One region of the Pseudomonas sp. MF08875 genome, then DNA from elsewhere that is predicted to be linked to it. Evidence: predicted binding sites of a transcription regulator. Region 1 holds the regulator's gene; the other holds the start of a gene.
What was found. The regulator sigma-54, encoded in region 1, starts transcription at its own class of promoters, with help from an activator protein. The targets are predictions, from matches to a motif close to ANTGGCATNNANNTTGCTNT.

Region 1 (3,360 bases):
GATACACCTGCTATCGAACGTAAGAGGACAGTATGAGTCTCGTTAAAACCCTCCCTATTTTGCTCAGCCTGAGCGCAGCACTGGGAAGCGTGAGCGCCTGGGCTCTGCCGAACGATAGCCAGCAACCGATCCGCATCCAGGCCGACGACGCCCAACTCGATGACAAGCAAGGCATTGCCACCTACCGGGGCGACGTCATCATCACCCAGGGCTCAATGAAGATCACTGGCAACACCGTGACCATCACCCGGGCCGGCTCGGGCGATATCGACGTCGTAACCGCCGTGGGCAACCTGGCTTACTTCGAGCAGTTGCAGAAACAGACCGATCCCAAGCCGGTCCAGGCCTACGCCGTAACCATCCAATACCATGCGCCGCAGAACCGCATCGTGCTGATCGACCGCGCTAAGGTCATCAATGACGGCAACACCACCGAAGGCGAGAAAATCGTCTACGACACCGTCAAACAGATCGCCAACGCCGGCCGCGCCAACGGCTCCTCTGTCACCGCGCCACGTCCGCGGATCGACATGGTGATCCAGCCCAAGAAGAAAACCGACGAGAAAAAGGCCCCTTAATGGCAACTCTGAAAGCTCAGCATCTGGCCAAGAGCTACAAGAGCCGCCAGGTAGTGCGTGACGTCAGCCTGTCCATCGACAGCGGCCAGATCGTCGGCCTGCTCGGCCCCAACGGCGCCGGCAAGACCACCTGCTTCTATATGATCGTGGGTCTGGTACAGGCCGACCAAGGCCGCATCCTGATCGATGACCTGGATGTGAGCCACCAACCCATGCATGGCCGCGCCAAGGCCGGTATCGGCTATCTGCCGCAAGAAGCGTCGATCTTCCGCAAACTGTCGGTAGCCGACAACATCATGGCCATCCTCGAAACCCGTAAGGAGCTCGACAAGGCTGGCCGGCGCAAACAGCTCGAAAGCCTACTGCAGGAGTTCCACATCAGCCACATCCGCGACAACCTGGGCATGAGCCTTTCCGGTGGCGAGCGTCGCCGCGTGGAAATTGCCCGAGCCCTGGCCACAGCACCAAAATTCATCTTGCTCGACGAACCTTTCGCCGGCGTGGACCCGATCTCGGTGGGCGATATCAAACAGATCATCCATCACCTCAAGGCCAAGGGCATCGGTGTGCTTATCACCGACCACAATGTGCGCGAGACTCTGGATATCTGCGAAACCGCCTACATCGTCAACGACGGCCAGCTGATCGCCGAAGGCGACTCTGCCACCATCCTTGCCAACGAGTTGGTCAAGGAAGTGTACCTGGGCCATGAGTTCCGCCTGTAAGCGTGGAGTTTGGCTTTTCGCCAGGGCGGCCAGCAGTGAACTCTGAAAAGTTTATTATTGCGGCGCCCTAGGCAAGCACTCCAGTTTCAGGCATATAATTTGCTTAAGTTTGGCGCTCCGGCGCCCTGTAGTGGATGGCGCATGTGCGCCGGCAAATAAGGTGTTAAGCCCCTGCCATGAAACCATCGCTAGTCTTGAGAATGGGCCAGCAGCTGACGATGACACCGCAGCTGCAACAGGCCATCCGCCTGCTCCAATTGTCGACCCTGGACCTGCAACAGGAAATCCAGGAGGCTCTGGAATCCAATCCGATGCTCGAACGCCAGGAAGAAGGCGACGACTTCGACAACGCCGATCCACTGGCCGACAACGTCGAACAGAAACCTAATGCCGACGTTCAGGAACCTTCCTACCAGGAAAGCGCCCCGACGGTGGACAACCTTGAGGATGGCGAGTGGGGCGAGCGCATTCCCAATGAACTGCCCGTCGACACCGCCTGGGAAGACATCTACCAGACCAGCGCCAGCAGCCTGCCGAGTAACGATGACGACGAGTGGGACTTCACCACACGCACATCGGCCGGTGAAAGCCTGCAAAGCCATCTGCTGTGGCAATTGAACCTGGCCCCGATGTCCGACACCGATCGCCTGATCGGCGTGACCCTGATCGACTGCATCAACAACCAGGGCTACCTGGACGAATCCCTCGAGGAAATCCTCGAAGCCTTCGACCCGGAACTGGACATCGAACTCGACGAGATCGAAGCCGTACTGCACCGCATCCAGCAGTTCGAGCCGGCCGGAATCGGCGCACGCAACCTGGGCGAATGCCTGCTGCTACAACTGCGCCAACTCCCCGCCAAGACCCCTTGGCTGACCGAGGCCAAGCGTCTGGTCAGCGACTTCATCGACCTACTCGGCAGCCGCGACTACAGCCAGCTGATGCGCCGCATGAAGATCAAGGAAGATGAACTGCGCCAGGTCATCGAACTGGTGCAGAGCCTCAACCCGCGCCCAGGTTCGCAGATCGAGTCCAGCGAGGCCGAATACGTCATCCCCGACGTCATCGTGCGCAAGGATAACGACCGCTGGCTGGTCGAACTCAACCAGGAGTCGGTACCGCGTCTAAGGGTCAACCCGCAATACGCCGGTTTCGTGCGCCGCGCCGACACCAGCGCCGACAACACCTTCATGCGCAACCAATTGCAGGAAGCACGCTGGTTTATCAAGAGCCTGCAGAGCCGCAACGAAACCCTGATGAAGGTTGCTACCCAAATCGTCGAGCATCAGCGCGGCTTTCTCGAGTACGGCGACGAGGCGATGAAACCCCTGGTTCTGCACGACATCGCCGAAGCGGTGGGCATGCACGAGTCGACCATTTCCCGGGTAACCACCCAGAAATTCATGCACACGCCCCGCGGCATCTACGAACTGAAATATTTTTTCTCCAGCCATGTCAGCACCTCCGAAGGCGGTGAATGCTCGTCCACGGCGATCCGCGCGATCATCAAAAAACTGGTTGCCGCGGAAAATCAGAAAAAGCCGTTGAGTGATAGCAAGATCGCTGGTTTACTGGAGGCACAAGGCATTCAGGTAGCCCGCCGCACCGTCGCCAAGTACCGCGAATCCCTTGGGATTGCGCCTTCAAGCGAACGCAAGCGGCTGATGTAACGGGTTACGCCACAGCGTTCCAGGGTGTGCTTGACGTCTCGCCCAAAAGCAGGTCTTCGAGCACAACCTAAGTGGCAGGCAAACCGGCCTGCCGCCTTATGCACTGGCAACGAAGGAGAAGCTGTATGCAAGTCAACATCAGTGGACACCAACTGGAAGTGACCGAACCTCTGCGGGCCTATATCGGCGAAAAACTCGACCGACTCGAAAGGCACTTCGACAAGATCACCAATGTGCAGGTGACGATGAATGTCGAAAAACTGAAGCAGAAAATCGAAGCCACCCTGCACATTCACGGAGGGGAGGTCGTTGCCAATGCCGAACATGACGATATGTACGCTGCCATCGACCTGCTCACCGACAAGCTTGACCGCCAACTCAAAAAGC
Region 2 (3,360 bases), on a different contig from region 1:
AGCCAGCAACGCCTGGGGCAATTGCTCGACCCCTTGAAAGAGCGCATCCAGTCCTTTGAAAAGCGCGTCGAGGAAAGCTACCAGGCCGAAGCCCGCGAGCGTTTTTCCCTGGGCAAGGAGCTTGAACGCCTACAACAACTGAACCTGCGGCTGAGTGATGAAGCCACCAACCTGACCCGCGCCCTCAAAGGCCAGAAAACCCAAGGCAACTGGGGCGAGCTGATCCTGGAGCGGGTGCTGGAGCACGCCGGGCTGGAGAAGGGCCGCGAGTACCAGACCCAGGTCAGCCTCAAGGGCCCGGACGGCGAGCGCTTTCAACCGGATGTGCTGATCCTCTTGCCGGGCGACAAGCAGGTGGTGGTCGACTCCAAGGTCAGCCTCACTGCGTATCAGCAGTACGTGGCGGCCGACGATGACGGCGTCGGCCAGATTGCCCTCAAGCAGCATGTGCTGTCGTTGCGCAATCACGTCAAAGGCTTGGCCGGCAAGGACTACAAGCGGTTGGAAGGGCTGCACAGCTTGGATTTCGTGTTGCTGTTCGTGCCCATCGAGGCGGCGTTTTCCGCCGCCCTGCAAGCCGAGCCGAACCTGTTCCAGGAGGCGTTCGACCGCAATATCGTGATCGTCAGCCCCACCACCCTGCTGGCCACGTTGCGGGTGATCGACAGCCTGTGGAAGCAGGAGCGCCAGAGCCAGAACGCCCGGGAAATCGCCGAGCGCGCCGGGTGGCTGTACGACAAGTTCGTGCTGTTTATCCAGGATCTGGACGAAATTGGCGGGCGTTTACAGCAGTTGGACAAAGCCTACGCCTCGGCGCGCAACAAGCTGACAGAAGGGCGCGGCAACCTGGTCAGCCGTAGCGAACAACTCAAACTGCTCGGCGCCCGCGCCAGCAAAAGCCTGCCGGCCGACCTGCTGGAGCGGGCCATGACCGATGAAGATGGGCAGATGCTGGAGTTGCCGGAGTAGAGCGCGCAGCAGGTTTTTTGTAGGCCCGAGTTTGTTGTGGGAGCAGCTGTATTACCCCTGCCATTCGTCACCGCCACTCAGCGGCCATCGCGAGCAGGCTCGCTCCCACAGAGGAAAGATCAAAATCCCACCCACACCACTGTTCAACTGTGGGAGCGGGCCTGCCCGCGATGAGGCCGGTACTGCCAAGCCGCATCTATACAGCCCAACCACCGCCATCGCGGGCAAACCCGTTCCCACAAGGATTAACTCCCCCCGGGTCGCTCAAGCCACCGATCTTTGCCGCCCAGCGGCATAACACCGCCGGTTTTTCGTCTTTGTGTTGGCCCTTGCAATGGGCTGCCAGCGGCCAATCCCCCCGTGGCGCTTGCTCGCGAGGCGTCACAGAGTGAGTTGGTCTGCAAATTGCTTGTGGCTCAGTCAGTACAGCAGTGGGCGGCAAACGTCCGGCATGCAGAGGAACGACTGTGGACAAGTACCTTTATGTGGCAATGACCGGCGCCAGCCAGAATGCCTTGGCGCAGAAGGCTCATGCCAACAACCTGGCGAACATCTCCACCAACGGTTTCCAGCGCGACCTGGAGCAGGCGCGCTCGATGCCGGTGTTCGGCGACAGCTTTCCGGCGCGGGCCTTTGCCCTGACCGAGCGGCCGGCCACGGATTTCAGCGCCGGCTCCCTGGTGGAAACCGGGCGGGACCTGGACGTGGCCGTGAGCGGCAATGGCTGGATCGCCGTGCAGACCCCGGATGGCGGTGAAGGTTATGTGCGCACTGGCAGCCTGAATGTCGACGCCCTGGGTATGTTGCGCGCCGGCAATGGCATGCCGGTGATGGGCAATGGCGGGCCGATTGCCGTGCCGCCCGAGCAGAAGATCGAAGTCGGCCAGGACGGCACCATCAGTATCCGCGCCATGGGTGAAGGCCCGCGGGTGATGGCCGAAGTGGACCGCATCAAGTTGGTCAACCCGGACCTCAAGACCATGACCAAAGGCCTGGACGGTTCGATCCACACCAAGGACGGCCAGCCCGCGCCGGCCGACGCCAATGTGCAATTGGTGTCTGGGTTCCTGGAGTCGAGCAACGTCAATGCGGTTGAGGAAATGACCTCGGTGCTGGCCCTGGCCAAGCAGTTCGAGCTGCACATCAAGATGATGAACACCGCCAAAGAAGACGACCAGGCCATGGCTCGGGTCTTGCAGATCAGCTAATCACCACAACGTCGCGCCGTAAAACAGGCGCACGAGGAGAATCGAATGCTTCCGGCTCTATGGGTTGCCAAAACAGGCCTGTCCGCCCAGGACACCAACCTGACTACCATTTCCAACAACCTGGCCAACGTCTCGACCACGGGTTTCAAACGCGATCGCGCCGAGTTCCAGGACCTGCTCTACCAGATCAAACGCCAGCCTGGCGCCCAGTCGACCCAGGACAGCGAACTGCCGTCGGGCCTGCAAGTGGGTACTGGTGTGCGCATCGTCGGCACGCAGAAGAACTTCAACGCCGGCAGCCTGCAAACCACCGAGCAGCCGCTGGACATGGCCATTAACGGCCGGGGCTTCTTCCAGATCCTGCAACCGGACGGCACCACGGCCTACACCCGTGACGGCACCTTCCACCTGGACTCCAACGGCCAGATCGTTACGGCCAACGGCTACGCGCTGGAGCCGGCCATTGTCGTGCCGGCCGACGCCAAGACCTTCACCGTGGGCCAGGACGGCACCGTGTCCATCACCATCGCCGGCAACCCGGCCGCCCAGGTGATCGGCAACCTGCAGACCGCCGACTTCATCAACCCGGCCGGCCTGCAAGCCGCCGGTGGCAACCTGTTCATGGAAACCGCCGCCAGCGGCGCGCCGCAGATCGGCACCCCGGGCCTGAACGGCTTTGGCCTGACGCTGCAAAACACCCTGGAAACCTCCAACGTCAGCACCGTGGAGGAGATGGTCAACATGATTACCACCCAGCGTGCCTACGAGATGAACTCCAAGGTGATTTCCACCGCCGACCAGATGCTCTCGTTCGTAACGCAGAATCTGTAATCAGTCTTTAAGGCGCCCGTGAGGGGGCCAGCTACACCGTGAGGAAGGGTCATGAATCGGTTTGTGTGTGTGCTTGCATTGAGTGGGGCCGTGGTGCTCGCGGGCTGTGTCGCGCCGCCGCCAAAGCCCAATGACCCTTACTACGCGCCGGTGTTGCCGCGCACCCCTTTGCCTGCGGCGGCCAATAACGGTTCGATCTACCAGGCCGGTTTCGAGCAGAACCTGTACGGCGACCGCAAGGCGTTCCGGGTCGGTGACATCATCACCATCACCCTGAACGAGAAGACCCAGGCCAGCAAAAACGCCAACTCCCAATTGGCCAAGAACAGCAAGACCGGCATTGGCCTGACGT

Region 2: AC19YT_RS10165 (flagellar basal body rod protein FlgF) is a predicted target of sigma-54. The motif match lies at 1,362-1,381, and genes of this name have one in related genera.

The regions. Positions count from the first base shown of each region.
Region 1 is NZ_JCBCUW010000046.1:24,956-28,315, reverse strand. Features, by position in the region: gene lptC (LPS export ABC transporter periplasmic protein LptC) at 1-46, shown strand, start outside; gene lptA (lipopolysaccharide transport periplasmic protein LptA) at 33-578, shown strand; gene lptB (LPS export ABC transporter ATP-binding protein) at 578-1,303, shown strand; gene AC19YT_RS22455 (RNA polymerase factor sigma-54) at 1,480-2,973, shown strand; gene hpf (ribosome hibernation-promoting factor, HPF/YfiA family) at 3,099-3,360, shown strand, end outside.
Region 2 is NZ_JCBCUW010000013.1:115,244-118,603, forward strand. Features, by position in the region: gene AC19YT_RS10160 (DNA recombination protein RmuC) at 1-969, shown strand, start outside; gene AC19YT_RS10165 (flagellar basal body rod protein FlgF) at 1,437-2,177, shown strand; gene flgG (flagellar basal-body rod protein FlgG) at 2,223-3,008, shown strand; gene flgH (flagellar basal body L-ring protein FlgH) at 3,060-3,360, shown strand, end outside.